Linked DNA regions of Desulfobacula toluolica Tol2. The protein of the gene in region 2 interacts with the protein of the main gene of each other region in a pairwise test. Links are inferred from orthologs where the notes say so. Each region holds a gene or a part of one and is shown on either strand. Other genes may lie near its edges.

The links. The genes of interacting proteins can lie anywhere in the genome.
Region 1: the proteins of secD (region 2) and pheT interact in binary tests that used the Escherichia coli proteins (3 or more experiments, as listed by UniProt). The link is inferred for Desulfobacula toluolica Tol2 from one-to-one orthologs.

The regions. Positions count from the first base shown.
Region 1 is NC_018645.1:546,543-549,679, forward strand. It holds pheT (phenylalanine--tRNA ligase subunit beta), read left to right. Parts: upstream 1-400; coding sequence 401-2,875; downstream 2,876-3,137. Other genes in the region: pheS (phenylalanine--tRNA ligase subunit alpha), read left to right, coding at 1-435.
Region 2 is NC_018645.1:1,692,664-1,697,376, forward strand. What follows is about bases 1,071-4,052. They hold secD (protein translocase subunit SecD), read right to left. Parts: upstream 3,357-4,052; coding sequence 1,785-3,356; downstream 1,071-1,784. Other genes in these bases: secF (protein translocase subunit SecF), read right to left, coding at 1,071-1,772; yajC (preprotein translocase subunit YajC), read right to left, coding at 3,377-3,727; TOL2_RS07785 (hypothetical protein), read right to left, coding at 3,764-4,052. Also shown: tol-pal system protein YbgF, read right to left, coding at 38-736; more of secF, read right to left, coding at 741-1,070; more of TOL2_RS07785, read right to left, coding at 4,053-4,585; TOL2_RS07790 (Rne/Rng family ribonuclease), read right to left, coding at 4,658-4,713. UniProt on the Escherichia coli protein: Part of the Sec protein translocase complex. Interacts with the SecYEG preprotein conducting channel. SecDF uses the proton motive force (PMF) to complete protein translocation after the ATP-dependent function of SecA.

The sequences.
Region 1 (3,137 bases), 1.1 Mb from region 2 along the record:
TTCAGATGTGATTCGGATATCACTCATACGCCTATGTTTTATCAGATCGAAGGTCTTATGGTGGATAAAAATATTTCTTTTGGGGATTTAAAAGGGATTTTGACCACCTTTGTTCATCAATTTTTTGACAAAGAAACTTCCTTACGGTTCCGGCCCAGTTTTTTTCCATTTACCGAGCCCAGTGCAGAAGTTGATATCCGTTGTGTCATGTGCAAGGGAGAGGGCTGCCGAATCTGTTCAAAGACAGGGTGGCTTGAAGTATTAGGTTCCGGGATGGTTCATCCTGCAGTATTTGAAAACGTCGGGTATGATACGGACCAGTATACCGGGTTTGCTTTCGGCATTGGCATTGAGCGAATGGCCATGCTCAAATATGGTATTGATGATATCAGAAAATTTTATGAAAACGATATCCGTTTTCTGGGGCAGTTTTAATATGAAAGTCAGTTTAAGCTGGTTAAAAGAGTACGTTTGTGTTGAGCTTGAGCCTTCCCTGATCTCTGAAAAGCTTACCATGGCAGGCCTTGAGGTTGATTCAGTGGAAGATAGATATGAATACCTTGACCATATTGTTGTCGCTAAAGTCAATGAGGTTGAGAAACATCCGAATGCAGAAAAGCTGTCTGTCTGCCAGGTTGATGCCGGTGGTGACGAGCTGATTCAAGTTGTCTGTGGTGCCCCCAATGTAAGAGAGGGTATGTTTGTGCCGTGCGCGCTTCCAGGTGCCGTGCTTCCCGGAGATCTGAAAATAAAAAAAGGTAAGCTTAGAGGCGAAGTTTCCCAGGGAATGTTGTGCAGTGCAGCTGAATTGAGGCTTAATTCGGATACATCCGGGATTATGGATCTTGAGGGTGAATTTTTTGCAGGAACGCCTCTTGAAGAAGCCTTGAAATTGTCTGATACGGTTTTTGAAATTGATTTGACCCCCAATAGACCGGATTGTCTTGGTGTGATCGGTGTTGCCCGTGAAGTAGGGGCTTTTGTGGAACCAAGGCAAAAGGTGATGCTTCCAGATTATACATTGCCGGCAGATAGGGTTATTAACGAATCCATTCACGATTATGCAAAAGTCCGGATAATTGATTCGGATCTTTGTCCAAGATACTCAGCAGGTCTGTTGTTTGATGTTAAAATTGCACCTTCTCCTTTCTGGTTACAAGAAAGGCTCGAATCCATAGGTCTTGAGCCAATCAATAATGTTGTAGATATTACAAATTTTGTTATGATGGAGACTGGTCAGCCTCTTCACGCATTTGATTTTGATGAGGTCTCAAAAGGTGAGATCATTGTCAGACGAGCGGGCGATGATACTGATTTTGTTACTCTTGACAGCAAAAGTCATAAGCTTGAGCCTGATATGCTCATGATTTGTGACGGGCAAAGACCAGTTGCGCTTGCCGGGGTAATGGGAGGTGAAAATTCCGAGATTTCAGATTCCACAACCCGGGTGCTTGTGGAAAGTGCATATTTTAATCCTGTTTCCATAAGAAAAACTGCAAAGAAAACCGGTATTGCCACTGATGCATCTCATCGATTCGAGCGTGGAATTGATCCTGAGGGAACGGTTAACGCATTAAACAGGGCGGTTTCCCTGATGGCTAAAATTTGTGATGCTAAAATTGCTAAAGATATTATTGATGAGTATCCGCAAAATTTTGTTCCGCTGGAAATTGACTTGAATACGAACGCCTTGAATATTCGACTGGGAACGGATTTGAACGCAGGCGCCATTGGTGAGATTCTGGAGTCAGTGGGATTTGATATCGAAAAGATAGGAGATGCCCGGCTTAAAGTTGGGGTGCCTAGTTTCAGGGTGGATGTTACCCGGCCTGAAGATCTTTCCGAAGAAGTGGCAAGGTTATGGGGTTATAACAATATTGAGACCCGTTTTCCTCTGGTTCCGGCTAAAGGAAAACTGTTGGACCCAAAAGTCATTCTCCGGGAAAAGATCAGGCAGATAATAGTCGGATTTTCTTTTTTTGAAGCCATCAACTATAATTTTATCAATGAAAATTTTTGTGACAAGTTGAATCTGCCTGAAGGAGATCGAAGACGTCAGGTTGAAACAATTTTAAACCCGATTTCAGACCAGATGTCTGTTTTGAGAAGCTCCATGATTCCAGGGCTTTTTGAGACAATGAAAAAAAATATTTCTCAGCAGACAGTTACGTTAAAGATTTTTGAGATCGGCAAGGTTTTTTATGCCACACAAAAAGGATTATTGCCCGAAGAACAAGAAATGATAGCAGGCTTGATAACAGGCAACCGAACTGATCAAACCTGGCATTCAAAAAAAAGTGAAGTTGATTTTTTTGATTTAAAGGGTGTGGTTGAAGGGTTTCTTGATGCCCTTATGATCAAGGACAGGGTTTTTGAAAAACTTGAAGATAATACCTGTCCGTATTATAAAAAAGGGTATGCAGCTTTTGTCAAGTCAGGCGATAGTATTATTGGTACGCTTGGAAAGATTGATGAAAAGGTTTTAAAAAATTATGGGTTGAAGCAGGATGCATTTGTTTTTGATTTCAATTTAAGCACTATACAGGATCTTCTTCCTGAAGCTGTTATTGCTAAGCCGCTTCCTCGTTTTCCTTCACTTTCAAGGGATATTACAATTATTGTAGGCAGGGATGTGACTGTCGGAGAAATCCTGGAACAAATTGAGTTTATTGCTGAAAAACAATCTTTGATTGAAAAAGTATTTCTTTTTGACATCTTTGAAGGCAAGCCGCTATCCGAGGGTAAAAAATCATTATCGTTCAGGGTTGTTTATAGATCCTCGAGTAAAACCTTAAAAGAAAAAAATATTAAAAAGCTGCATACTGATATTTCAAAAACCCTTCTTGATCGGTTTGATGCAGACTTGCCGGATTAGTTTTAAAGAGGATAATAATAATTATTTTAAATTTTGATCGTTTGATTAAAAAGTATTATTGACAAAACCAATAGAGGTTGGTATATTAATCCGCTAATGCGGGTATAACTCAGCTGGTAGAGTGCAAGCTTCCCAAGCTTGATGTCGCGAGTTCGAGTCTCGTTGCCCGCTCCATCTTTATTGAGATTTAGGATGGCAGATTTGTTCCATGTATTGGAGTTAATGCCTAAGATGAGATAAGATATAACCTGATCCCTCTGGG
Region 2 (4,713 bases):
TATTTTTCAAAAGAATTATTTTTTCGTAAAAAGGATATTATTCAAAATCTCCAAGTTTTTTCTGAGCTTTTTCCGCAGCCGGTGAAAAAGGATATTGTTTTAATACTTGTTTTAAATAGTGGTTTGCCCGGTTGAAATCATCCAGCAACAAATATGAATAGCCTGTTTTTAATATGGCATCAGGCACTTTTTCCGATTTGGGATATTTTATTTCCAGGTCTTTGAATACCTCAATTGCCTTTTTATAATCTTTCAGAGAATAATGACATTCACCAAGCCAATAAACACAATTGTCTGCCAGACTGTTTTGAGGATAATGTTTAATAAATTCGGAGAACAAGCCGGCAGCCTTTGAAAAATTGTTTTCAAGCAAAAGATTTCTTGCTTTTTTGTATAAATCAGCCGGTTTGAGGGCCTCAATTTTATACTGGATAGGGGCTGCAGGCTGTGGGGTTTTTTCAAGAAATGCAATTTTTGTCTCCAGGGTTGAGATGATATCCTGAAGTGTTTGTATAATGGTATTATTTTTTTCTATTTGATATTTTAAAGTTGCCTGATCCTGCTTTATACCGGTAAGCTCAGATTCCAATTCCACAAGCTTTGTGTGACATAAAGTCTCTTCTTTGTCGTTTCCTGCGGGCGTTTTAACAGAATGCATCGCACCGCAGGAAACAAAGAAAAACGACAGGATAAGAAAATAAACAGGTTTATACAATCGTTTTTTTAAACAGGGCATTTCACTACCTTTTGTTGGTCGCAAGAACAATGGGGGATGCCACAAATATGGAAGAATAGGTGCCGATAAGAACACCGATAATCATGGCAAATGCAAAATTATGAATAATTTCTCCACCCAGAAAATAAAGGGCCAAAAGAACGATCAGTGTTGTTACTGATGTTAAAATCGTCCTTGAAAGGGTTTCATTGATGCTTCTATTAAACAATAAAGGCAGTGATTCAGTTGTTTTAGCTCCTTTTACATTTTCCCTGATCCGGTCAAAGACAATAATGGTATCATTTAATGAATATCCAATAATGGTTAAGAGTGCCGCAATAATCGGTAATGAAAAATCCAGGTTTAACATCGAAAAGATTCCCACGGTGATCAATACATCATGCAAAAGCGCAACAATAGCACCCATGGCATATTTGAGGTGCAACATCCAAAACAATACCAGTGTTACAACCAGGGCTGCCGTGATCAGAACAACCATGCTTACATTAAATACGGACAGAAAATATACCGCAGTCATAAGAGAACCCGCTGTTACACCCGATAACATCCATTTTAGCTCAAACCTGCCTGAAATATATATGGTGATAAACAGCAGGGAATAAAAAATGGCTAACAGCGCTTTTTTCCTTAAATCCTGCCCGACCTGGGGGCCGACCATTTCCACTCTTCGGATTTCAGGAGCAACTCCTGTGGATGCTTTGACAGCTTCAATCACGGATTGAGACAAGCCTTTACTGGTCATTTCCAGGTTGCTGGTTCTAACCAAAAATTCATGGTCCTGGGGCTGTCCGAAATTTTGTACCGAAGCATCGTTAAAGCCTATATCGGATAGGGCTGATCGTATTTTTCCAACAGGAACCTGTTCTGAAAATTTTAGTTGAATTAAGGTTCCGCCAACAAAATCGACACCATAGTTAGGCCCTTTATTAATGATGAGAGACCCGATGCTCAAGAGGATAAGGATGGTTGATAAAACAAATCCGATTTTATGTTTACCAATAAAGTCTATATTGATATCAGACTTGATAATTTGCATTATGTATTCCCTTTATATGCTTAGTTTTGACGACTGTTTGTTTTTAAGAATAAAATCAAAAATATTTTTTGAGAGAACCAGCGCTGTAAAAAGGCTTGCAATAATACCAAGGCAAAGGGTAACGGCAAAACCTTTGATCGGACCTGTACCAAACTGGTAAAGAACCAGGGCGGCAATAAAAGTGGTCACGTTGGCATCGAGAATCGTCAGGGTTGCTCTGTCAAACCCTGCATGAACGGATGCCAGGGCGGTTTTTCCGGATCGCAGCTCTTCTCTGATTCTTTCAAAAATAATCACATTGGCATCAACAGCCATGCCGATCGTAAGAATTATGCCTGCTATTCCTGGCAGAGTCAGTGTGGCCTGGAATGCGGCAAGGCCGCCACCGATAAGAACAATATTAATAATCAGTGCCAGATCGGCAATCAAGCCTGCACCCTTATAGTAGATGCTCATGAACAGTACCACAAGAAGTCCGCCCACAAGCATTGAAATAAGACCCATTCGGATGGAATCAGCACCCAGTGTGGGACCAACGGTTCGTTCTTCAATAATTTTAACAGGTGCCGGCAAAGAACCGGCTCTCAGTGCAATGGCCAGATCTTTTGCCTCATTCAATGTAAAACTACCTGTTATTGTGGCTTTGCCCCCGGCAATTCTGTCCTGGATGACCGGAGCTGAATAAACTGATTTATCAAGAACTATGGCAAGACGTTTGTGGATATTTTCCCCGGTTATCCGGTCAAAAATCCTTGCTCCTTTTCGATTAAACTCAATGCCTACCAAGGGTTGTTGAAATTGATCAAACTCAACTCTGGCATTGGTTAGGAGGCTTCCATCAAGAAGGACTCTTTTTTTGATTAAAAAAGGAATTTTAGTTGATGTGCCGGAATTTGAATTGATTTTATGCTGATACAGTATTTCATCTCCAACCGGAGGGGTTCCATTGATGGCCAGATCAACATCAGCTTCATCATCAACCAGCTGGAATGTTAATTGGGCTGTTTTTCCGATCAGCCCTTTTGCCCTTTCCGGATCTTTAATGCCCGGCAGCTGTAAAAGGATTCTGTTCCCGCCCTGTATCCGGATATCAGGCTCACTTACACCAAACTCATCTATCCTGTTACGGATGGTTTCAAGAGCCTGTTCTGTTGCCATTTTTTTGATGTTTTCAATATCTTTTTCCGGCAAGGCTAATTTATAGGAAATATTGTTATTTTCCTTTTGAGGTTTCTGGATGATCAGATTGTCAAAACTTTTTGAAAGAACGTTTTCAATGCTGGATTTGTCTTCGCTCCCTTGAAATTTTGCAAGAATGGAATTGTCGTTCAGACGTGAAACACCAATGTGTTTCACCCCCTCGCTTCTAAGTTCTTTTTTAATCTCCTGTATTGTTCTTTCCACCTCTGCTTCAACTGCTTTGATATTCTGGACTTCAAGTACAAGATGCATCCCTCCTTGAAGATCCAGCCCCAAATTGATTTTTTTATGGGGCCAGCAATCAAGGAATGTGGGAAGCAAACAGACAACAGCCGCTAAAACAACACATAGAATAAATACAGTTTTAAAGGTAAATGGTTTCAATCTAATTGCTCCTAATGGAATTATTTTTTCTTTTTATCATCTTTACGGACAGCATCTGTATCAGAAATTACCGCTGCAACATTTCCACGGGAAATTTTAATTTTTACCTTTTCAGCGATTTCAAGACCAATGGTTGTATCATCCAAGCTTTGGATAGTTCCATAGATGCCGCCGGATGTTACAATCCGAATGCCTTTTTTTAAATTGGATATCATTTCCTTATGTTCTTTGGCTTTTTTCTGCTGTGGCCGAATCAAAAGAAAATAAAAAATTGCAAATAAAATAATAATGGGTAAAAAGCCTGCTATTCCACCTGCCTGTCCACCCGCTTGCCCGCCTGCCTGTCCCATTGCATATGCTGTACTAATCAAAATAAATCCTCCTTAGAATAAATAAAATATATAAATTTATATTTTTTTTGCAGGAATCCAGATTGTTTTTCCGTCAAACTGGATTCTGTCTATATTATGATAGTTAATTTCCTGAAGAAGTGAGAAAACTTCATCCACATTGTAAACGACAATCTTGCTTAGCGGTTCAATAATATCAATATTTGAATCCACTTTTTTTTCAATAAGATTATATATGATTACAAGTGTTTCGGAAAATTTTAAAATTTTTCCAACCCCTGAGCTTTTCCCTTGATCAATGGGTTCATCGGCTCTGGGTGTAACATGTATACCGTGATGGCCGTAAAATTCTTTTAAAATATTAAAATGAATATTCCATATGTTATCGCCGGGTTGAACCACATAAATTCCATAGGGTTTTATCTTTTGAGGCAAAATAGCTCCGGAGTCATAAATTTTTTCTTCAAAAACTTCTCCGTCTTTTATAAAGGCATTTTCTAAAATATCTCTCATAGAGATTTGAACGTCACCAATTTTGAAGCTTTCATCAGAATTGACAATCATATCAAGGCTTTTTTTAATGCCCAGGCCCTCTTTGCGTGATACCATGAGTTGCTTTAAGGTTTTGTCCTTTTGAAGATTATTATAATCAAGGGTCGGCATAATGATAATGTCACCTTTAACGGCTTTGTTTTTATTGCCCGTAATGTCCTTTTTGTTGATTCCCTGTTTTTGTGACATTACAATTTTACCTTTTGATGCTGGTAAATCCTTTTCCTGAAGTTTGGTAAAATACAGGGCGGTCAAAAAAAACACCCCGCATAAAATTACGGCAATAGTTATTAATCCGCTTCTTTTTCCATTCTTTTGCAGGCTCATGGATCCAGCTTCCTTCTTAAGATTGAAATTGTTTCAGATACACAATAGAACCCTTTATGTCAAGAAAGGTCTTCAATTGTTATGGGGAATGATAATGATTTTGTTTTCCCCCGAAACCATATTTGGAT